DNA from 4 places in the Kribbella sp. CA-247076 genome. Region 1 is predicted to be linked to each of the others. Evidence: riboswitches for the same ligand, from Rfam matches in the RefSeq annotation. Region 1 holds a riboswitch; each other region holds the start of a gene.
The links. A riboswitch is a leader RNA that binds a small molecule or an ion and turns the genes downstream of it on or off. The one in region 1 is predicted to bind cobalamin.
Positions count from the first base shown of each region.

Region 2: linked by a shared signal. The riboswitch ahead of ACQPYZ_RS35210 (CbtB domain-containing protein) and the one ahead of ACQPYZ_RS15295 (magnesium chelatase subunit D family protein) in region 1 are both predicted to bind cobalamin.
Region 3: linked by a shared signal. The riboswitch ahead of metE (5-methyltetrahydropteroyltriglutamate--homocysteine S-methyltransferase) and the one ahead of ACQPYZ_RS15295 (magnesium chelatase subunit D family protein) in region 1 are both predicted to bind cobalamin.
Region 4: linked by a shared signal. The riboswitch ahead of ACQPYZ_RS24525 (ribonucleoside-diphosphate reductase subunit alpha) and the one ahead of ACQPYZ_RS15295 (magnesium chelatase subunit D family protein) in region 1 are both predicted to bind cobalamin.

Region 1 is NZ_CP192051.1:3,233,868-3,239,675, forward strand. Features, by position in the region: gene cobN (cobaltochelatase subunit CobN) at 1-644, shown strand, start outside; gene surE (5'/3'-nucleotidase SurE) at 657-1,430, shown strand; gene ACQPYZ_RS15290 (3-keto-5-aminohexanoate cleavage protein) at 1,421-2,107, opposite strand; cobalamin riboswitch at 2,167-2,292, shown strand; gene ACQPYZ_RS15295 (magnesium chelatase subunit D family protein) at 2,357-4,534, shown strand; gene cobO (cob(I)yrinic acid a,c-diamide adenosyltransferase) at 4,534-5,148, shown strand; gene ACQPYZ_RS15305 (cobyrinate a,c-diamide synthase) at 5,142-5,808, shown strand, end outside.
Region 2 is NZ_CP192051.1:7,367,352-7,373,159, forward strand. Features, by position in the region: gene ACQPYZ_RS35190 (hypothetical protein) at 1-210, opposite strand, end outside; gene ACQPYZ_RS35195 (alpha/beta hydrolase) at 207-1,466, opposite strand; gene ACQPYZ_RS35200 (histidine phosphatase family protein) at 1,531-2,082, opposite strand; gene ACQPYZ_RS35205 (CbtA family protein) at 2,079-2,834, opposite strand; gene ACQPYZ_RS35210 (CbtB domain-containing protein) at 2,839-3,036, opposite strand; adenosylcobalamin (AdoCbl) riboswitch at 3,087-3,157, opposite strand; gene ACQPYZ_RS35215 (LysE family translocator) at 3,305-3,946, shown strand; gene ACQPYZ_RS35220 (MFS transporter) at 3,927-5,309, opposite strand; gene ACQPYZ_RS35225 (DEAD/DEAH box helicase) at 5,437-5,808, opposite strand, start outside.
Region 3 is NZ_CP192051.1:4,239,834-4,245,641, forward strand. Features, by position in the region: gene metE (5-methyltetrahydropteroyltriglutamate--homocysteine S-methyltransferase) at 1-1,433, opposite strand, end outside; cobalamin riboswitch at 1,563-1,787, opposite strand; gene ACQPYZ_RS20070 (prenyltransferase/squalene oxidase repeat-containing protein) at 1,985-4,744, shown strand; gene ACQPYZ_RS20075 (hypothetical protein) at 4,741-5,757, shown strand; gene ACQPYZ_RS20080 (energy-coupling factor transporter transmembrane component T) at 5,754-5,808, shown strand, end outside.
Region 4 is NZ_CP192051.1:5,208,688-5,214,495, forward strand. Features, by position in the region: gene ACQPYZ_RS24505 (MarR family winged helix-turn-helix transcriptional regulator) at 1-39, shown strand, start outside; gene ACQPYZ_RS24510 (class I SAM-dependent methyltransferase) at 36-869, opposite strand; gene ACQPYZ_RS24515 (Fic family protein) at 1,011-2,285, shown strand; gene ACQPYZ_RS24520 (DinB family protein) at 2,366-2,947, shown strand; cobalamin riboswitch at 3,016-3,171, shown strand; gene ACQPYZ_RS24525 (ribonucleoside-diphosphate reductase subunit alpha) at 3,305-5,808, shown strand, end outside.

The DNA of each region.
Region 1 (5,808 bases):
ACGCCGAGCTGGCCGAGGTATACGCCGTCTGGGGTGGGTACGCGTACGGCAAGGATCTCGACGGGACCGAGGCGCGCGGATCGATGGAGCGCGCGTACGCCCGGATTCAGGTGGCGGCGAAGAACGCGGACACCCGCGAGCACGACATCATGGACTCCGACGACTACTTCCAGTACCACGGCGGCATGATCGCCATGGTCCGCCACCTGACCGGGACCAACCCGAAGGCGTACGTCGGCGACTCCGCCGTTCCCGCGCAGGTGAAGACGCGCACGCTGGCGGAGGAGACCAAGCGGGTCTTCCGGGCCCGGGTGGTCAACCCGCGCTGGATGGCCGCGATGCGCCGGCACGGGTACAAGGGCGCCTTCGAGATGGCCGCGACGGTGGACTACCTGTTCGGGTACGACGCGACCGCGGGCGTGGTCGACGACTGGATGTACGAGACGCTGACGACGGAGTACGTCGCGAACCCGGAGATGGCGGAGTTCTTCCGCACGTCGAACCCGTGGGCCCGGCACGGGATCGCGGAGCGGCTGCTCGAGGCGGCCCAGCGCGGGCTGTGGGCGGAGCCGTCCGCGGAGGCGCTCGAGACGCTCCGCAGCGCGGTCCTCGAGACGGAGGGTGACATCGAGGATCGCGGCTGATTGGGTAGAGGCATGGCGCCGGAGAAGCTGCGAGTCCTGATCACGAACGACGACGGCTACCAGGCTCCGGGCATCCGGGCGCTCGCCCCGGCGATCGCCGAGCTCGGGCACGACGTCCTCGTGGTCGCTCCGCTGGACGACCAGAGCGGGGTCGGCTCGGCCCGGGCCGGGATGGTCGGCCGCCCGATCCGGACCTCGGCCGAGGACGAGGGCGGCATCACCTACCACGGCATCGACGGGACGCCGGCGCTCGCGGTCACGCTGGCCACGGTCGGTGCGTTCGGCGCGAAGCCCGACGTCGTCGTGTCCGGAATCAACCGCGGGCTCAACATCGGCGTCCCGATCTTCCACTCCGGCACGGTCGCCGCCGCGCTGACCGCGGCCGGCCAGGGTCTCTCGGCGGTCGCGGTCAGTATCGACTCCGACGACCCGGCGCACTGGCAGACCGCCGGCGCGGTCGCGGCCGAAGCGCTGACCTGGATCACGCCCGAGCCGGCCGGGACCGTGCTGACGATCAACGTCCCCGATCTCCCGCTCGACCGGCTGGCCGGTGTCCGGCACGCGTCGCTGGCGCCGATCAAGCGGTCCCGGATCACCGGCACGACGGCGCCGACCGGCGAGCCGATGATCGAGCTCGAGCCGCCGGCCGCGAACCCGGTCGCCGGTTCGGACGAGGCCCTGCTCGCCGCCGGCTTCGTCACGGTCACGCCGATCGTCGGCATCCGTGAAGTCAAGGACGACGCGGCCGCCACCGCCCTCGCGAAACGCCTCTCCAGCTACAGGTAGCCCAGGAGGTCCGCCGTGTCCCGGACCGATTCGCCGTCGGGCCCGGTCACCATGTCCTCCAGGCCGACGCGTACGTCGTGCCCCTGCGCCTGAGCCCACCGCAGCACCGGCCAGGCCCACTCGTTCTCGCCGTGCACGAGGACATCGGTCGTCGGCAGGACGTCGAGGACTGCCCGAGCGGCCGCGACGCCGTCCTGACCCGGTGACACGCCAGGGATCGCTTCGACCAGCACGCGGACGACCGGACCCGCCCACGCCACGTAGTCCCCGGCCGCGGCGGGCGTGAACAAACCGGCCTCGACCTCGATCCCGCGTTCGATCAACAGGTCGGCGACCTGTTCGGCACCCTCCTCGTGGAAGTTCACACTCGCGAAGTCCGGCCCACGGTCCCACTCCGCGATCAGCTCGAGCCGTTGCCACAGATCCGGCAGGATCTCCGCCCGGGTCGACACTCCGACCGGTACGCCGGGACATCGCTCCCGCACCGCGTCCACGGCCGCGCGGATGTCCGGCCAGCGCAGGCTCTCCCGCTCGTCCGGTCCGCGGGGATGGAGGTGCACCGCCTGTGCGCCCGCGCGAACTGCTGCCTCCGCGGCCGACGCGAGCTCGGCTGGCGTGATCGGCACTCCGGGGTGGTCGGCTCGCGAGCGGTCACCGTTCAGGCACGCTTTCACCATCACGACTCCACGCTAGCGGCGGTGTGAACCTGGTCGCTGAGGGTGGGGTGGGGTTGTGCCATGATCGAGCGGACGGTTGTGGAGGAACACCGGTGACCGGCTGCGGCCGGGAGTCCGGGGCGGTCCCGCCACTGTGACCGGGGTGACCCGGAAGCCAGGACATCCGCGTCCGTCCGCCGGCCTCGCGTGGTCCGGCGTACCAGCTGCCGAAGCGGGCGTGGACACCCGCTGGACGAAGGGATCCGCCCGATGCGGCCTGTTCCGACCAGCCTCACTCCTCGCGCGAGTGCCGGATTCCCCTTCACCGCGGTGGTCGGAATGCCGGAGCTGCAACTGGCGCTGGTCCTCGCGGCCATCTCACCGGCGATCGGCGGCGTCCTGATCCGCGGCGAGAAGGGCACCGCCAAGTCGACCGCGGTCCGGGCGCTCACCGAGATCCTGCCGGCCGTCGACGTCGTCCCGGGCTGCCGCTTCTCCTGCGATCCCGACCACCCCGACCCCGCGTGTCCCGACGGTCCGCACCCGTCCGCCGGGGAGTCCGGGTCGGGTCCCGGGGTGGGCACGCGGCCGGCGCGGTTGGTCGAGTTGCCGGTGGGTGCGACCGAGGACCGCGTGCTCGGGTCGCTGCACCTGGAGAAGGCGCTGGCCGAGGGCGTCACGGCGTACGAGCCAGGTCTGCTCGCGGCCGCGCACCGCGGGCTGTTGTACGTCGACGAGGTCAACCTGCTGCACGACCACCTGGTCGACGTACTCCTCGACGCGGCCGCCATGGGCCGCGCGACCGTCGAACGTGACGGCGTCTCGGTCACCCACCCGGCGCGGTTCGTCCTGGTCGGCACGATGAACCCGGAGGAAGGCGAGCTCCGCCCGCAACTGCTCGACCGCTTCGGCCTGACCGTCGACGTCGTCGCCAGTCGCGACCCCGCCGTCCGGGTCGAGGTGATGCGTGCGCGCCTCGCCTACGAGGCGGACCCGGCCGGCTTCACCGCACAGTACGACGCCGCGCAACGTGAGCTCGCCGAGCGCATCGTCAAGGCGCGCGATCTGCTGTCCGAGGTGATTCTGACCGACGGCGCCCTTCGGCAGATCGCGGAGATCTGCGCGTCCTTCGACGTCGACGGGATGCGCGCCGACCTGGTCACCGCGCGGACGGCGGTCGCGCACGCCGCCTGGTCCGGCCGGACGGTCGTCGAGGTGGACGACGTCCGCGCGGCCGCCAAACTCGCGCTCCCGCACCGCCGACGCCGCAACCCCTTCGATGCTCCCGGCCTGGACGAGGACCAACTCGAAGACGCCATCAACAACAGCACCCCACCCGACCCGGATCCCGACGACGACCCGGACGATCCTAACGGCCCCGGCGGCGGTGCGGACCCGTCGGATCCGTCCGACCCGGACGCCGGCCCTGCCGACCCCGCCGACCCCGGTTCCGCCGGGGCCGACCGCGCGGACGCCGACCGAGCGGACCGCGCTGAGGGGGACCGCGACCCAGCCGACCGTGACGAGACGGACCGCGACAAGGCGGACCATGGCAAGGCGGACCGTGAGAAGGCCGACCGTGATGAGGCGGGGCGGAAGGGCTCGGGGGTTGCTCCGGTGGGCGAGGTGGTCGGGAGCTCGGAGCCGTACAAGGCCCGGTTGCTGAGTGTTCAGGCCGCCGGTGCGGGTGTGGCCGGGCGACGTTCCCGGGCGATCACCGACGCCGGCCGCGTGGTGGGGGACCGGCCGCGCCTCGGTCGTGAGTCCGGTCGGCCGCATCTCCTTGCCACCATCCGTTCGGCGGCCCCACACCAGCACTCGCGCCACCACAGCGGCCCTGGCCTTGCCGTGCGTGCGTCCGACGTGCGGCTCGCCGTACGGGAGGGGCGTGAGGGCAACCTCGTGCTGTTCTGCGTCGACGCCTCCGGCTCGATGGGCACGAAGAAGCGCATGGGCGAGGTGAAGACGGCGATCGTCTCGCTGCTCCTGGATGCCTACCAGCGCCGCGACACCGTCGGCCTGGTCACGTTCGCCGGCGCGACCGCCACGGTCGCCCTCCCACCGACCGGCAGTGTCGATGCCGCCGTACGCCGCCTCGAGTCGCTCCCCACCGGCGGTCGGACTCCGCTCGCCGAGGGCCTGCTCCAGGCGGCCGAAGTACTCCGGATCGCCGCGATCCGGGACCCGCGTCGCCGCCCACTGCTGGTGCTCGTCACCGACGGCCGGGCGACCCACGGGGACAACGCCTTCGCGCGTGCCAAGCAGGCCGCCGGCTGGATCGCGCAGCAGGGGATCGCCACGGTCGTGGTCGACTGCGAGCCGCGCCGCGGCGTACGGCTCGGGCTGGCGGCCGAGCTCGCCGCCGACCTGTCCGCCGAGTACCTCGACCTCGGTGAAGTTGCTGCTGGCAACCTCATCCGGGCGGTCAGCGAGCGGAGGGCGGCCTGATGCCGAAGGGGCAGCCGAGCGTCGTACCGCAGGACGGCCTGACCACCCGGCAGCGGCGCAACCGCCCACTGCTGATGGTGCACACCGGCGAGATGAAGGGGAAGTCGACCGCCGCCTTCGGGATGGCGTTGCGCGGCTGGAACCAGGGCTGGAACATCGGCGTGTTCCAGTTCGTCAAGAGCGCGAAGTGGAAGGTCGGCGAGGAGAGCGCGTTCAAGGCGCTCGGTCAGCTGCATGCGGCGACCGGTCAGGGCGGCCCGGTCGAGTGGCACAAGATGGGCGAGGGCTGGAGCTGGTCGCGCAAGGCCGGCACCGAGGAGGACCACGCCGCCGACGCGCTCGAGGGCTGGCGGGAGATCCAGCGCCGGATCGCGGCCGAGACGCACGATCTGTACGTCCTCGACGAGTTCACGTACCCGATGAAGTGGGGCTGGGTCGACGTCGACGAGGTCGTCGACACCCTCGTCAACCGCCCCGGTCACCAGTACGTCGTCATCACCGGCCGGAACGCCGACCAGCGGCTGGTGGACGCGGCCGACCTGGTCACCGAGATGACCAAGGTCAAGCACCCGATGGACGCGGGACAGAAGGGCCAGAAGGGCATCGAATGGTGATTCCCCGGCTGGTCGTCGCGGCTCCCGCGTCGGGTGCCGGGAAGACGACGGTCGCCGTCGGCCTGATGGCGGCGTTGCGCCAGGCCGGGCACACGGTCGCGGGCTTCAAGGTCGGGCCCGACTACATCGATCCCGGCTTCCACGCGGTCGCCACCGGTCGTCCGGGCCGCAACCTGGACCCGATGCTGCAGGGCGAGGAGCGGGTCGCACCGTTGTTCGCCCACGGCGCCGCGAATGCGGACCTCGCCGTGGTCGAAGGAGTGATGGGCCTGTACGACGGCGCGCTCGGCACGGAGGGCTACGCGTCCACGGCTCACGTCTCGAAGTTGCTCCGCGCACCTGTCGTGCTGGTGGTGGATGCCTCCGCGGCCGGTCGCAGCGTCGGGGCCGTGGTCAACGGATTCGTTGCCTTCGACACCGCGGTGCGGATCGTCGGCGTGATCCTGAACAAGGTCGGCTCGGACCGGCACGAGGCCGAGGTCCGGGCCGGCGTCGCGCCCACCGGCGTACCCGTCCTCGGCGTCCTGCGCCGCGACTCGCGCCTCACCGTCCCCAGCCGCCACCTCGGCCTGGTCCCCGCCGACGAACAACGCACCCAGGCGGCCACGGCCGTCGAGGCAGCCGCCGAGCTCGTCCGCCACGGCGTCGACCTGGAGGCCT
Region 2 (5,808 bases), 3.4 Mb from region 1:
AGCGACCTCGCCGGCGGGGTCGGTCACCGCGGGGTCGCCGTTCTCGACGGTGATGGAGCAGACCGTGTCCGGGCCGGCGCCGTCGGAGAGTACGTCGGGGTTCACCGGGCCAACGTCGCTGGTGACGACCCCGTCGTACCCGGGGACGGCGGCCGCCGCGACCGCGAGGAGTTCGGCGCGGAGGAAGTCCCGGGCCTCGGTCAGCGTCATCGTGCGGGTCCTTCCGGTGTGCGTGCGGTGGTGCTGCCGTCGCGGCGCTGCCGGGCGCCGTCGAGCGCCTGGCTCCGGGACGGCGTCGTACTGATCGTGCGCAGCGTCGCGAGACCATCGAACACCTTGGAGATCGGCGCCGCCGCATCGGAGTGCGCCAGGGTGCGCAGCGGGCCGGCCCAGGACACGCCCAAGACCCGGCTCTCCTGCTCGGGGGTGGTGTTCGCGGCCCGGGTGACCGCGTCGAGGTCGCCGCGGATGATCCGGCCGATGTTGATCATCGACTCGCTGTTCTTCTCGAAGTAGCTCATGTGCCCGGTGATCGAGACGGACTCGTTGTCGGTCTCGAAGCGGAACACGTCCGCGAAGCCGGCCGGGTCCGGGCCATGCTGCTCGGCGTACGAGACGTAGTCGCCCCGGGTGCGGGCGACGAAGAGCAGGGTGCCGGGCGGGGTCAGCTGGGCGGCCGAATGGATGCTCGGGTCCACGCCCGGGCTGCCGGTCAGGATCACCCGGTCCGCGCGGACGCCGGCCATCATCGCCCGGCCGACGACCTGGGCGCCGTAACTGTTGCCGATCAGCGTGCTCTTCGAGTACGGCGCCTTGACCACGTCCAGCCCCGCCTGGAACCGGCACAGCTGCGGAGCGGCCGCCCGGGAGCTCTCGGTCGACCGGCCGGCGGTCAGCCCGATCGGCGCGTGGTACCCGAGCCAGACGACGGTCGCGGTCTTCCGCGGATTCGCCTGCTCGCGGAGCTCCTTGGCGCGGACCGACTGCGAGCGGACCCGCTCGAGGTCGTTGTTCATCCCGGGGACCAGGACGGCCACGTTCTCGGCCCGCTCGAGGTCGCCCTGCACCTCGATCATCCGGCCCTGGCCTTCCGGGTCGACCAGCAGGAACTGACGGGGCTCGGGCACCTCGATGCGGTTGCCGTCGGCATCGACGTCCAGGCGGGTCGAGATCGGCTTCAGCATCTCCGTCAGCGTGACCAACCGCCGGCGTTGCTCCGGAGTCGCCTGCCGGCTCTCAACCAAGGCATGAAGCCGCTGCTGGGCGGCGACCAGGATCAGGTGGTTGGCGCGGTACCGCAGCTGCGGCGGTGCCCCTTCCAGCGGGCCGACCTGCTCCGGCCGGCTCTCCGCCAGCGCCCGGGCAGTGGCCTCAGGCAACGACCGGAAGAAGTCGTTCACCTCCCGGACCGCCACCTCGTCCGGCAGACGCTGCGTGCGAAGGATCAGTTGGTCGAGCTCGATCATGACCCTTCCTTGTCCCCAGGAGTCGTTCAAGACAAGCGGTCGACGGTTAACCGTAGTGGGTGGGTCAGTGGAAGGCGAGTGACCAGGAGCCGGCGTGCAGGGAAAGTGTGACCGTGGCGAGCGGCCGGACGTCGACGTGCCGCAGCGACTCCGGCGGGGCGTCGAGGACGTACAGGACGGTCGCCCGGACGACCGACGGGTGGACGACGGCCACGACCGTACGGCGCTCGTCCTCCTGCGGAACCAGGTCGCCGAGCCAGTCCGCGACCCTGGTGAGTACGTCGTTCTCGGTCTCACCACCCGGTGTCGCGGTGTGCGGCCGCTCGAGCCAGGCGGCTGCCCGGTCCGGCTCGGCGGCCAGCAACTCCTCCAGGTCGCGTCCGGCCCATTCGCCGTACTCGCGGTCGCGCAGCGCCGGCTCGACGACCGCGGTGAGGCCGAGCGCCTCGGCCGTGCGTACGGCGGCGCGCTCCGGGCCGGCGTACACCGTGTCGGCGGCGAGCTTCAACTCGCGGGCCGCCGCCAGGCTCGCCAGGTCCGGATCGGCGTCTCCCCCGAGGACGAGGCCGCGCAGCGCGGGTGTCAGGGCGTGCGCGACCAGCGTCAGTGTGCTCAAGCGGCGACCACTTTCTCTCGGGACAGCCGGCGGTCCACCGCGGCGGCGTACCCGAAACCGATCAGGAGCCACAGCGTCGCCTGCGTACCGAGTGAGGCGAGCCGGAACTGCCACAGCAGCGTAGCGGGGAACTCGCCCGGAACCTCGTTGATCGTGGGCAGGATCAGGTACGCCGCCACGATCGTCGCGAGGAACGCCGCGACCCCCGCACCCAGCCGGGCCAGGTCGCCGAAGCGAGCGGCCCAGCGGGAGGCCGCGACCCCCGCCCACACGGCGAGCAGGCCGATGACCACGGTCAGCAAGTAGGTGAGCGTCCGCTTGGTGATGGTCTCGGGGTCGCCGACCGCGGGCGGGTTGGGCGGATACTTCAGGAACGGCACGAGCACGATCCCGACGAACCCGGCGGCGGCCAGGCCGAGGGCGGCGTACGCGTCGTTGCCGGTCCGCAGCCGGCGCCGGAGCAGCGTGAAGGCGACCGCGAAGATGCCGCCGAGGACGACGCCGTACAGGGCGGTGGCCAGGAACAGGCCGGCCCGTTGGCCGTCCCGGGTGACGAGTGGCTCTTCCTCCTCCTGTGAGGAGGCAGCAGCGTCCCCGCCGTCGTCGTGAGTGTGCGCGCCGGCGGCTTCCTCGATCGCGATCGCGGAGTCGATGTGCGGTTCGCCCATCGAGTACGCGAAGGCTCCGGCCAGCAGGCCGGCGAGGACTCCGACGATCAGGCCGCGCACCAGGAGCGATCCGAAGGTGCGCATGTCGCTAGTGGCAGGGCACGCCGAGCAGGTGGCGCCCGTCGTGCATCAGCTCGTGCAGGTACATGCCCGACTGCGACACGGCCCCCTGGTCGAAGGCGACCAGATAGCCGAGCAGGAGCAGCAGGCCGACGCTGAGCAGCGCCACGGCGAGCAGACGGGGTGAAACAGCCGGTACGGCGACCGAGCGGGCAGGAGCTGCCATCTGAACCTCCTGGGGAAGTGCGCGTCCCCTTCGAAAGGCTGCTGGTGCCCGAGCGTCCTGACTCACGAGCAGTGCTCGCTCACAGTGGCGCGGCCGTGCCGGACTCTCACCGGCTTCCCTCCTGGCACCGCAGGTTGTCCCACGCACCGTAGGCCCCGGCAAGGACGGCGGTCAACGGATGGCGGCGTGGCGGTGACCTATCCCACCCGCCGTCCCACGCGGCGAAATCACCGGTGCGCGGCGGGCGCCCGGTACTTACTCTGAGGGCATGCCGTCCGCTCACCACCTGGTCGCGTTCGCGATCACCGCGTTCATCATCATCGTCGTGCCCGGTCCGAGCGTGCTGTTCATCGTCGGTCGCGCCCTCGCCGTCGGCCGCCGGGAGGCGGTGCTGACGATGCTCGGCAACACCGTCGGCGCCGCGGTCATGCTGGTCGCGGTCGCCCTCGGCCTCGGCACGCTGATCGCCGCCAGCGCGATCGCCCTGACCGCGGTGAAGCTCGCGGGTGCGGCGTACCTGATCTACCTCGGGGTGCAGGCGTTCCGCAGCCGCAAGTCGCTGGTGGCGGCGATGACGAGTGGCGTGCAGCCGGGCAACAGCCGCAAAACGATGCGTCAGGGCTTCCTGGTTGGGGTCACCAACGCCAAGACCGCGGTCTTCTTCGCGGCCGCGCTGCCGCAGTTCGTCGACCCGGGCGCGAGCAGCCCGGCGTGGTTGCAGATCCTCATGCTCGGCCTGATCTTCATCCTGATCGCACTCGTCTCGGACAGCGTGTGGGCCCTGGTGGCCGGTACGGCGCGCGAGTGGTTCGCCCGCTCGCCGCGCCGGCTCGAGCTGGTCGGCGGCACTGGCGGCCTGATGATCATCGGCCTGGGTGCGAGCATCGCGGTCACGGGATCGAAGGAGTAGTCCTCCGGCCTGCCAGTACGCCGAGAAGCGCGAGCAGCGCCGGGAGTCCGAAGGCGACCAGGTAGGCGGTTGTCGCGGAGTGCGGCTCCAGGACGGCGAAGAGTGAGCCGCCGACGGCCAGGACCGTTGCGGTGGACAACGAATCGCTGAGCTGCAGCGCGGAACTGTTGGCGCCCTGCTCGTCCCGCTCGGAGTACTCGAGCACCAGCACCGACAGGGTCGGGAAGACCGTCCCCATGCCGAGCCCAGTCAGGCCCCAGCCGAGGATGCCGATGGCGACCGGGACGTTGTCGTTCAGGGTCAGGGCCGCGGTGACGATGCCGAGCAGGATCGCGACCATGCCGGCCTGGAGGAAGACCGCGTGCGAGAACGGCTGCTCGGGCCGACCGCGGTACCAGGAGGCCGCCGTCCAGCTCAGCGCGCTGACGGTCAGCACCAGACCGGCCAGCGCCGGCGACAGGCCGCGCTCCCGGGTGAGCATCAACGGCAGGAACACCTCGGCGCCGAACCCGGCGGCAGCGACCAGGCCGCGCAACGCGACCACGGACGGCAGACCTGCCCGGAACGTGAAGGTCCCGCTGGGCAGCAGCCGCGGAGCGAACGCGACCACGCCGGCCAGGCCGACGGCGAGCAGGCCGAACTGGAGTACGCCGTGCTGATGGCCGCCGTAGTGGAGCAGGCCGACACCGATCGCGGCCGCAACCGCCCAGAGCGCTCGGTGGTCCCACAACCGACCCTCGCGCGCCTCGTGGGCGTCGCCGCGGGCGAGGCCGGGCCGCATCACCAGCGCCGCCGGGATCGCGATCGCGGGTACGGCCAGGAACACGATCCGCCAGTTGGCGTGCTCGACGATCAGCCCGGCGATCGCGGGACCGACCAGCGACGGCACCACCCAGCCGGTGGCGAAGGCGGCGAAGATGCGCGGCCGGAGCCTGGCCGGGTACAGCCGGCCGACGACGACGTACAGGGCGACCGTGAGCAGGCCGGACCCGAAGCCCTGGATGATGCGGCCGGCGACCAGCACCTCCATCGTCGGGGCCAGGCCGGCGATGATCAGGCCGGCCAGGAACCAGGCGGTCCCGTGCCAGAGCGGGCGGGTCGGGCCCTTCAAGTCACTCCAGGTGCCGGAGATCACCATCGCGACCACGGCGGATGCGAGTGGTCCGCCGAAGGCTAGCGCGTACAGGTACAGCCCGTCGAGCGCCTGGGCGACGGTCGGCATCGCGGTCGTCACGGCCAGTGACTCGAACGCGACCAGGGTGATCAGGGCGACCATGCCGATGGTCAGCGCCCGGTACTGCGGCGAGAGCACGCCACCGGCCGGCGTGCCGCGATGAGCCGAGGGCTCGACAGTTGTCGTCATGCCGAGAACCCTCGGACATCAAGTCGACTTGAAGTCAACTCCACGACCGCGGCGAACGCCGGCGGTGTCAGCGACCGCGGCGAACGCCGACAGTCGGTCAGCGACCGCGGCGAACGCCGACAGTCGGTCAGCGGCCGCGGCGGGTGCTGCCTGCTCGGGTGCCGGCGGAGAAGGCTGCGGCGCCCGCCGTGCGGGTGCTGGCTCCTGGCGTGCTGGTGCTGTAGGTCTTCGGCGTGCTCGCGGCCTTGGCACGTCCGCGGCCGCGGCCACCGGACCGTCGGTTGCCCGGGCCCTGACCGGTCGGCAGCTGGTCCCCCGGCCGCTGCTCGGCCGACGGCTGGGCGCCGCGGCGCCGGCGGTTGCTCCGGCCGGTTCCCCGGCCCGTGCCGCGTGGCGTCGGGGCGGACTCCGTCCTGGCGGGCGGCTCGACGAAGGTGCGTTCGCCCGGAGCCAGCTCGGACAGCAGTGGATCGCCGGTGGACAGCTTGGTGACCGTCGG
Region 3 (5,808 bases), 1.0 Mb from region 1:
CGGATCTCCGCGTCGATCCGCTCGTCGTACTGCGCCTCGTCGATCCGGCCGGCCCGCAGGTCTGCCCGGGCCTTCCGCAGCTCGCCGGTCTGCGGGAACGACCCCACGGTTGTCGTCGGCAACAACGGCAGCCCCAGCCTGGCCTGCTGTGCGGCACTCCGGTCGGGGTACGACGCCCCGCGCCGACCGTCCGCCGCGGTGACCGCCGCGGCCCGTGCCCGGACCGCCGGGTTGTTCGTCAGGGGCGAGGACGCCCGGGACGCCAGCGCCTCGCGGTTCGCGTCGAGGACGGCCGCGATCGCCTCGGTGCCTTCGGTGATACCGGTGGCCAGCGCCGCGATCTCGGCGGTCTTCTGCCGGGCGAAGGCGAGCCACGGCCGCACCTCGGGATCGAGCTCGGTCTCGGCGGATACGTCGATCGGAACGTGCAGCAGCGAGCACGAGGCGGCCACGTCCACGTGGTCGACCAGGCCCATCAGCTGGGCGAGCACCGAGAGCGAGGCGGACAGGTCGTTGATCCAGATGTTGCGGCCGTTGACCACCCCCGCGACCAGGCGCTTGCCGCGAAGGCCGGGGACCGCGGCCAGGTCGTCGAGATTCGCCGCGGCCGGGCCGGTGAAGTCGATCGCCAGACCGTCGACCGGAGCGTCGGCCAGCACCGGCAAGGCGTCACCGAGCCGGTCGAAGTACGAGGCCACGAGCAGCTTCGGGCGGTCGGTGAGACCGCCCAGCGTGCTGTACACCCGGGCCACGGCGTCGAGCTCGTCGGCGGTGCGGTCCTGGACCAGGGCCGGCTCGTCCAGCTGGACCCACTCCGCCCCCGCGGCGCGCAGGTCGGCCAGCACCTCGGCGTACGCCGGGAGGATCCGCTCGAGCAGGGACAGTGGCTGGAAGTCCTCCGCCACGCCGGGCGCCGGCTTGGCCAGCAGGAGATAGGTGATCGGCCCGACCAGGACCGGCCGGGCCTTGAGGCCCAGCGCCACGGCTTCCTGCAGCTCGGAGACCTGCTTGCTGGAGTCGACGGTGAACGTCGTGTCCGGGCCGAGCTCCGGCACCAGGTAGTGGTAGTTGGTGTCGAACCACTTCGTCATCTCCAGCGGCGCGACCTCCTGGGTGCCGCGGGCCATCGCGAAGTACCCGTCCAGCGGGTCCGCGTCCACGGAGGCCCGGTGTCGCTGCGGAATCGCCCCGAGCAGGACGGTCGTGTCCAGCACGTGGTCGTAGTACGAGAAGTCACCGGTCGGCACTTCGCCGATCCCGTCGGCGACCAACTGCTGCCAGTTGGCCTTGCGAAGGTCCGCGGCGGTCTGCCGGAGGGCGTCGGCCGTGACCGTGCCCTTCCAGTAGCCCTCGACGGCCTTCTTCAGTTCACGATGGGAACCCTGCCTGGGGTAGCCGTACACGGTGGCCCGTGCTGCCGACTTGCTGTTCAAGCGTCTCTCCTTAGCGAGCCTGTCTCGAAAGACCCTCGACCCGGTGGGAGAGCACGCCGACGCCGCCGGTCGCACCCGGCCACGCCCGTCGACCTTCCCACGAGGTCACGCGGTCACCGCCGTACGCCGGGCGCACGGTGGGCAGTGGCAGGTCTTCGGACTCGGGGGCACGCCCGGCTGTATCAGTTGCCGGACACCTACTGGCCGTCGCTTCCCAGGTCCGGCTGGACCCAGTGCTTCCTGACGGCGGTCGTTCCCCCTCACCGCTGCGGGGCAGTCCCGGACTCACACCGGGTTCCCTCTTACGACGATCTGACTGGCTGCCAGACCGAACCAGCTGCCCAGCCAGCTTACCCGCGCGACCCGAGGCGAGGTCGAGAGCGCACAGAGTGCGAACAGACACGTTCGTGCGGGTTTCCCGGTGGGCGCGTGGGAAGGTAACCTACTGTCGCTTCCCGGGCTGTGCCCGGAAGTGCGTGACGACCTGACGTGTGGGGGAAGCCGGTCGAAGTCCGGCGCTGACCCGCAACCGTAGGCGGAGGGCGACCTCCGTGAGCCGGAATGCCTGCCGACGGGTCTGCGACTCCACACCCGTCGTGGTCTACGGGCGGAGTCCGGGACGGCGACCGCCGTTCCTGATCGGTCACCGCGACCGATGGGGGCCGGTGACCGTGCTGGGCGACGCATCGCGGACCGCCCAGCCGAAGTCAGGTTCGATGCGCACCTCCGCCCGCCGTTGGACGACCGCGGTTTTCGCCGCGACGCTCACCCTCGCCCCGACGATCGCCGCGCACGCCTCGCCCGTCTCGTCCGCCGACGACGCGCGGACCGAGCGCCGTACGACGGCTGCCGCGTCCCCGGAGGCGGGCGCGGCCGCAGCCTGGATGGCCGGTCAGCTGGTCGACGGCGCGATCCCCGGGTTCGCCAACCCGGACTGGGGTCTGACGATCGACACCCAGTGGGCGCTGATCGCGACCGAGGCCGATCCCGCGGTGATCCGTTCGGTCGTGAAGGCCGTCTCCGAGCACGTGCCGGACTACGCCGGCCCGGGCTGGTACCCGGATCCGGACGCCCGGATCGCCGGCGCGACCGCGAAGATCCTGCTGGCCGCGGTCACCGCCGGCCAGGACTACCGCGACTTCGGCGGCCGGAACATGCGGCAGGAGACCCTCGACCTGCTCGCCGGCCCCGACGCGGGCGTCGAGGAGGGCCGGATCCGCGACTTCGGCACCGGCAACGACGACACCAACATCTTCAGCCAGTCCCTCGCCGTGATGGGCCTGGCCCGGTCCGGCGGCGTACCCGAGGCCGCCGTGAACTTCCTCGTCCGGCAGCAGTGCGCCGACGGCTACTTCCGGATGTTCTACAACGACAAGCTCACCTGCGACGAGGGTCAGGGCGCACCCGACGGCGACGGTACGGCGATGGCCGTGCAGGCGCTGATGACCGCGCAGAACTACGGCATCGGCGGAGTCGACGACGAGATCCTCAAGGGCCTGACCTGGCTGACCTCGGTGCAGAAGCCGGACGGCTCGTTCGGCGGCGGGGTCTCGACCGAGGGCTCGAACACGAACAGCACCGGCCTGGTCGCCCAGGCCCTCGTCGGCGGTGGCCGCACGGCGGCCGCGGACAAGGCGAAGGACTGGGTGGCAAGCCTGCAGCTCACCGCCGAGAACGTCGGTGCCGCCGCCGACCACGTCGGCGCGATCGCGTACAACGGCGAGTCGCTCGCGGATGCGGTTGCCAACGGCATCAACCTCGGCATCGACCAGTGGCGCCGGGCCACCCCGCAGGCGGTGTTCGCGCTCGCCCCGGTGCCGTTCGCCGACCTGGCCTGGACCGACCCGGACCCGCCGACCGACCCGACCCCGTCCCCGACGGTGACCGTCACCGCCACGGCGACGGCCACGGCGACGGTGACGACGACCGCCCGGCCGACGTCGACGCCGACGGTCACGAAGACCCTGCCGGGCAAGCCGCCGACGACGGTCCCGGGCCCGACCGTCGTCCACACGAGCACGCTCCGGCCGCCGCCGCTCCCCCGCGCGACCACGACGAGCACCCGCACGGTCGTGGTGATGCCGACGTTGCCCGCGCTGCCACGACCGACGACCACCGTCACGACGACGATGTCACCGACTCCGCAGCAGACCACTTCGGCGCCCACGACCACCGCCGGACCGAGTGGCCGCGACGCCGACGACACGGCGCAGTACCTGCTCTCCAGGCTCACCGGCGGCAACCACGTCGAGGTGGACAAGGACGGCAAGCGCTACGTCGACTACGACGCGACCGTCGACCTCGGACTCGCACTCCGGCAGGCCGGCAAGCTGCCCGGGTCGGTCGGGGCGATCGCCTCGCTGATGGCGCAACCCGACGCGGTCGCCGCCTACGCCCACGGCGTGCCCTACGACGAACCGAACGCCCGGTACGCCGGTCCGCTCGCGAAGCTCACACTGCTTCTCGCGCTGTCCTCCAAGGATGCCGTCGGCAACGACCTCGCCGGTGAACTGGCCGCCCGGGTCCAGGCCGACGGGCGGATCACCGACCAGAGCAAGTCGGGCGACCAGTCCGACCTCACCAGCCAGGCGTACGGAGTACTCGCGCTCGTCGCCGCGAACCGGGCCGATGACGCGAAGCGTGCCGTCGATGCGCTCTTGCGCCAGCAGTGCGGCGACGGGTCGTTCCCGGCGAAGTTCGGGCCGGCCGAACAGCGGTGCCAGACCGGCGACATCGCCGCCACCGCGATCGCCGTACAGGCGCTGAACGCGGTTCGGCCCGGCGCCGAGCCGGCCGCGCCCACAGCCACCCTGCAGAAGGCGGTCAAGGCGCTGACCGATCGGCAGGACGCCGACGGCGTGTGGAAGGCCGGGTGGCAGCAGGACGGTCAGCCGAGCATCCCGGCGACGTCGGCCGCGATGGTCGCGCTGCGCTCGGTCGGCCTGGAGACCGCGGACGCGGCGACCCGGCTGAAATCAGCGATCGCCGCCGACGGTGGTCTGCCGGTCCGTCCCGGCGGGACCAGCGACCCGGACGCGAGCGCCGCCGCGCTGCCCGCGCTCACGGGCACGTCGCTGCTCACGATCGACACCGACGTACTGACCCGCGGAACGACCGCGCCGTTCGCCGAGGGTGCGACCGAGACGACCACGACGCAGGCCGCGACCACCAGTCAGGACCTCGGGCCGTGGTGGCTCTGGGCCGGTCTGGCCGTGGTGCTCGTGGTCGGCGGAGCTGCCCTCGGTTGGCTGGTCACCACCCGCCGGTCGCCGGCCCGGCGATCCGCCCCGACCCGGACCGGGTCCCGATGAGACGACTCACCGCGGTTCTTGCCGGACTGCTGCTGATCGCGGCACCCCTGCACGCCTCGGCGGTCGACCCCTCGCGCGGCACGCCCGGGTTCTGCCCGACCGACGAGGGTGTGACCGTGGTCATCGACTTCCAGGCCCTCGGCGGTACGACGATCGTCCGATGTGCACCCGGACCGGTCGGCCCGGGGTTCACCGGTCACTCCGCGCTCGTCGACGCAGGCATCCAACTCCAGGGCACCCGACGGTGGGGTGAGGCGTTCATCTGCCGGCTCGAGAACCGCCCGGGCCCGAACGAGGTGGTGCCGATCGCCGGCCGGCCGAAGTACAAGGAACCCTGTATCGACACCCCACCGGCCTCCGGCTACTGGTCGTACTGGCATGCGACCAACGGCGGTCAGTGGCAGTACAGCCAGTGGGGCGTGAAGAACCGTGACGCGATCCGCGGCGGCTTCGAGGGGTGGTCGTTCTCGCTGAACGCGACCGCGCAGACGAATCCCAAGCCGCGGATCACCCCGCGCCGCCCCGGCAGCGCACCGCAACCCACCACCGGTCAGCCGACCCAGCGCCCGACCGGCAACGATCCCGGCGAGAAGCAGCAGCCGAACCAGCCGGGCACGAACACCGGACCGAACGGTACGTCGCTCGATCCGAACGACGGCCCCGGCGGCGACTCGACCACCACGATCGGCGGCCAGCAGACCGGGGACCCGGGCAGCAACACCAATGAGCCCGGCCCGACGCAGTCCGGGCAGGTCGCCCCGTCGCCGGGACAGTCGACCGCTCTCCCGCCGGGGCTGCCGCGGGAGGGCGCGCCGCCAGCCGCCGAACCCCGGCCTAGCGAGTCGACCACCGACGTCGAGTGGACCGGCGGTGAACCAGTTGCTGCAGGCAACCAGACCGGTACGGTGTCCCGCGCGGTGCCGGTGTCGACGGTCCTGACCGGGTTCGCCGCGATCCTCCTGATCGGGGCCGCCGTGCTCACCGCGCAGTACCGGCGCAGCAGACGCTCGTGACGGCGTACTGGCTGCCCCGGAACCTGCACCCGGCGGCGTGGTGGCTGTGGG
Region 4 (5,808 bases), 2.0 Mb from region 1:
CGCCCCCACGCCACCCGCCGCCGAGCCCCCACGAACTAGGCGCTCGCCGGCTTCGTGGCCTTGAGGGCGAAGAGGAGGGGGACTCGTGGGGACTCGTCGGGGAGGCGCCACCAGCCTTCCGGGGTTTGTTGCATGGACGGCCAGCGGGGCCATTGGAGGACTTCGGACTCGCGGAGGGTGGTGATGGTGAGGCCGGTGGTGGCGAGCGTGGTGAGCAGCTCGCCGAGGCCGTGGCGCCACTCGTAGCTGCGTTGGCGGCCGGGCACCTCGTCGCCGGTGTACGTGACGGTCGAGTCGTGCGCGATCGGGCCGCGGCCTTCGAGGTAGTCGGTGCGGATCGTCAACTCGTCGGACTCACCCGGCAGCGAGACCGGGCGCAACGCGTTGAGCAATGGATGAAACTCGACGACATACAGCGCACCGCCCGGCTTGAGCAGCTCACGCACCACCCTGGCCCACTGCTGCAAGTCCGGCAGATAGCAGAGCGCGCCCTTGCCCGTGTAAACGACGTCGAACTGCCGCCCTGCCAACGCGTTCACCGCGTCGTACACATCGGCATGTGCGTACTCGACCTCGACCCCGGCGTCGGCCGCGATCCGCCGCGCCTCGTCGAGCGACCGGGCCGACAGATCCAGCCCCGTCGTCCGCGCTCCGCGCCGCGCGAACGCGATCGTCTCGGTCCCGAGGTGACACTGCAGGTGCAGTACGTCGCGCCCCTCCAGCGGCCCGAGATCCTCCCACTCGTAGTCGGCGAACCAGAACTCGGCCGGGCGACTGTAGAACCCGCTCGCCGCGTGCAACGGCGCCCGCGCGTCCCAGTCGGCCTCGTTGGCCGCCACCATCTCCCGCGTCTCAGCATCCAGCGTCACCGGCGCCTCCGTTTCTCCACGTTGACCGGCCACCCAGTCTGCCCACAATCGGGTCCACACCTCGCCGCTCATACTCATTCGCACTCCTCGGTTCCTTGTTCAAGGTTGTGGCGTAAGCTTGAACAAAGGAGGGAGCTGCTCATGGCGCGCGTCGAGTTGCATCGGTGGCCCGGGCACCCGGACGGATTCACCCGGGCGGAACGCTTGGGCGGTTCGTACGAGTTGTACTTCCCGGATCCGCTGACCGGGCGGGTGTTCGACCTGAGCGACGAGGTGCTGGCCGCCCTGGAGGACGCCGCCGGCGATCTCGGCCGACTCGACGCGACGGCCGCCGTACTCACGAACAGCGAGGCGCTGGCACGTCTGCTGCTCCGGGCGGAGGCGGTGGGCTCGTCGCAGATCGAAGGGCTGGTCGTCGGGGCCCGGCGCCTGCTGAAGGCCGAAGTCCTGAGCGAGCGGCAACGGGACGTGACAGCCGAGGAGGTGCTCGGCGCGGTCGACGCGATGACCTGGGTGACCGAGTCCGTGCGGGCCGGCGACAAACTCGAGGTCGAACATCTCCTCGAGGCGCACCGGCACCTGATGAGCCACTCGCCGAATCCTGAGCTCGGCGGAGAGATCCGCTACCTGCAGAACTGGATCGGCGGCCGCTCCCCCGCCGAGGCGTACTACGTCCCGCCGCCGGCGCACCTGGTCCCCGACCTGCTGGCCGACCTGATGTCGTTCGTCCGCGAGTCCCGCCTGCCGGTGCTGGCGAAGACCGCGATCGCGCACGCCCAGTTCGAGACGATCCATCCCTTTGCCGACGGCAACGGCCGGACCGGGCGCGCGCTGATCCACCTCATCCTGCGCGCGGACGGGCTGGTCGAGCGCACCGTCCCGCCGGTGTCGCTGTCGCTCGCGACCCACGCCACCCAGTACGTCGAGGCGCTCACGGCCTTCCGGTACGTCGGCAAGCCGACCGGACCACGAGCCCGGACCGCGGCCAACCAGTGGTTGCTCATGTTTGCCGCCGCCTGCAGTCACGCCACCGCCGAAGCGGCGCGCTTCGAACGGACGACGGCCGACCTCAAGGCGGCCTGGCGGAAGCGGGCGGCGCCGATCCGGGCCGGCTCGGCCGTGGAACTGCTGATCGAGACGCTGCCCGCCGCGCCGGTGCTCACCCTGGCCGGCGCGGCCCGATTGATCGACCGGTCGCAGCAGGCCGCCAACCAGGCGCTTGCGCGGCTCGTCGAGGCCCGCGTGCTGCGCGAGGTCACCGACGGCCGGCGGAACCGGATCTACGAGGCGCCCGAGCTCATCGATGCCTTCACCCTGCTGGAACGCCGGTTCGCCAGCCCGGCGGCGGACACCCGGATCGCACCGCCTAGCAGACCAGTCCCGTCGAGGCCAGAACCGACACACCGCGCTCATTGACTTTCTCCTCCCGTTCGAGCCACAATTCGAACACATGTTCGATCGCAGTGCAAAATCCGACCGGGAGCGTGAGGAAAGTGATGCCGGAGCCGTTCGACTGGGACATCCTGCACCGCCCATCGGCGATGGCGATGGTCCGCGGGCAGCTCGGCTTCAGCTGGATGGTCTTGTCCGGCCGGCTCGCTGAGCTGACCGACGAGCAGTACTTCTGGCGCCCGAGCGGCGAGGCGCTGACCGTCGTCCGGCGCCACTACGCCGGCCGGTTCCGGTCGCTGGGCTCCGGGGAGTGGGTCGCCCAGTGGCCCGACGAGCCGGACCACCGCGGCCCCCGCACGATCGCGTGGCTGATCGCGCACCTGACCGAGCAGTTCTTCGAGCGCTGGGAGTGGACGTTCGGGGAGAGCCGGCAGGGCCGCGCCGACATCACCTTGCACGGCAACGCCCAGGATGCAGTGGCCTGGCTGACGCACTGGGTGGACGCCTGGCAGGAGTCGATCGCCGCGCTGGACGAGGCCGAGGTGATGACGGTCGGCCTCAGCCAGGCCTCCGAGCTCGACGCCGCCGAGCCGTTCGGCCACGTCGTACTGCGGCTCAACCGCGAGTTGATCCACCACGGCTCGGAGATCATGACGCTGCAGGACCTCTACGCCGCGGCGGCCTGAGACCAGCCGCGTCACACAATCTGCGAGAACACGGCGTGGCGTTTCAGGAAATGTCGGTGGCGCCACCTAGCATCACTACTGCTGGTGGTTCAGAGTGGTCGACACCACAACATGTGGGTCACTCTGAGGCAACAGGGGAATCCGGTGCGAATCCGGAGCTGCCCCGCAACGGTGAGCGGAAGCCTTCCGCAAGTCCGAGTACCTGCCACCGGCGCGCGCACCGCCGGTGCGCGCGGTCCGAGACCTCGAGGGCGGGTCGCAGGGCGTGACAGCGGTAGACCCGGCCGGTGCCGCCTGTCCCGTCGTGCTCCCCACCCCGAGTCGCGGCCCTTCGGAACTCGCGTGGAGAGAGCACCTGTGACCGTCACTTCCTCATCGCGACCGACGGCTGACCAGCCGGCCCGGTCGATCGAGCTGACCGTCGTCCGCCGCGACGGCACGAGTACGGCGTTCGACCAGTCGAAGATCGCCGTCGCCATGACCAAGGCGTTCCTCGCGGTCGAGGGCGCCGAGGCCGGTACGACGCACCGGGTCCGGGACCTGGTCACCGAGCTGACCGGCCGGGTCGTCGACGCCCTGACCAGCCGCGGCGACGCGCGGCGCAGTGTCCAGGTCGAGGACATCCAGGACCAGGTCGAGCTGGCGCTGATGCGCGCCGGCGAGCACCAGGTCGCCCGCGCGTACGTCCTCTACCGCGAGGAGCGCACCAAGGCCCGTACACCCGCCGACCCGGCCGGTGTCACCGAGAAGCCCGCGATCACCGTCCGCGCCGCCGACGGCAGCACGGCACCGCTGGACGTCGAGCGCCTGCGGGTGATCGTCGCCGAGGCGGCCGACGGTCTGGATGCGGTCGACCCGGAGCTCATCCTCGACGAGACCCTCGGCTCCTGCTACGACGGCATCGCGCAGCACGAGGTGGAGCTCGCGCTGGTGATGGCCGCCCGGTCGTACGTGGAGACCGAGCCGCAGTACAGCTTCGCCGCGTCCCGCCTGCTGCTGGACCAGATCCGCCGGGAGGCGCTCGGCCGCGTCCACGGCGAGCCGCGTCAGGCGATCCAGGCCGACATGACGACGGCGTACGCGGACTACTTCCCGGAGTACATCCGGACCGGGATCGAGGCGGGGCAGCTCGATCCGGAGCTGGCAGACTTCGATCTGACCAGACTCGCCGCGGCGATCCGGCCCGAGCGGGACCTGAACTTCGCGTTCCTCGGTCTGCAGACGCTCTACGACCGGTACTTGCTGCACATCGACAAGGTCCGGTACGAGCTTCCGCAGGCGTTCTTCCTCCGGGTCGCGATGGGGATGGCGCTGCGCGAGGACGACCGCGAGGCCCGGGCGATCCAGTTCTACGAGCTGCTCAGCTCGTTCCGGTTCATGTCGTCGACGCCGACGCTGTTCAACTCCGGCACCACCCGGCCGCAGCTCTCGTCGTGCTTCCTCACCACGGTCGAGGACGACCTGGCCGGCATCTTCACCAAGATCCGCAACAACGCGCTGCTGGCAAAGTACTCCGGCGGCCTCGGCAACGACTGGACGCCGGTCCGCGGCATCGGCGCGAAGATCCGCGGGACCAACGGCGAGTCGCAGGGCGTCGTACCGTTCCTGAAGATCGCCAACGACACCGCGGTCGCGGTCAACCAGGGCGGCAAGCGCAAGGGCGCGGTCTGTGCCTACCTGGAGACCTGGCACATCGACATCGAGGAGTTCCTCGACCTCCGCAAGAACACCGGTGACGAGCGCCGCCGGACCCACGACATGAACACGGCGAACTGGGTGCCGGACCTGTTCATGCAGCGGGTCGAGTCGGACGGCCAGTGGACGCTGTTCTCCCCGAACGAGGTCCCCGACCTGCACGACCTGTACGGCGCCGAGTTCGCCGCGGCCTACCAGCGGTACGAGGCCGCCGCGGACCGTGGTGAGATCAGGGTGTTCCGGCGGGTCCGGGCGGTCGAGCTGTGGCGGCGGATGCTGACCGTGCTCTTCGAGACCGGCCACCCGTGGATCACCTTCAAGGACGCCTGCAACCTGCGGTCGCCGCAGCAGCACGACGGCGTGGTCCACTCGTCGAACCTGTGCACCGAGATCACGCTGAACACCACCGTCGACGAGACGGCCGTCTGCAACCTCGGCTCGGTCAACCTGGTCGCGCATCTGACCGACGGCGGTCTCGACGCCGAGCTGCTCCGCGACACCGTCAAGACGGCGGTCCGGATGCTCGACAACGTGATCGACGTGAACTTCTACACCACGCCCGAGTCCGAGCGCGCCAACCAGCGGCACCGCCCGGTCGGTCTCGGCCTGATGGGGTTCGCCGACGCGCTGTTCGCACTGCGGATCCCGTACTCCTCGGACGCGGCGGTCGAGTTCGCCGACAGCTCGATGGAGCAGATCAGCTACCACGCGATCGAGGCGTCCAGCGATCTCGCCGCCGAGCGTGGCCGCTACTCGTCGTACGACGGTTCGCTGTGGAGCCAAGGTGTCCTGCCGATCGACTCGCTCGAGTTGCTGCGGACCGCCCGGGACGGTGACGTGATCGTTGACGAGGGCAAGCAGCTCGACTGGGACACGCTGCGGGCGAAGGTGCTCCGGGACGGGATGCGTAACTCGAACGTGATGGCGATCGCGCCGACCGCGACGATCTCCAACATCTGTGGGGTCAGCCAGTCGATCGAGCCGACGTACAGCAACCTGTTCGTGAAGTCGAACATGTCGGGTGAGTTCACCGTGGCGAACCCGTACCTCGTCGCCGACCTGAAGGCGCGCGGGCTGTGGGACCAGGTGATGGTGTCGGACCTCAAGTACCACGACGGCATCCTGGCCGGTATCGAGCGGATCCCGGCCGACCTGCGCGAGCTGTA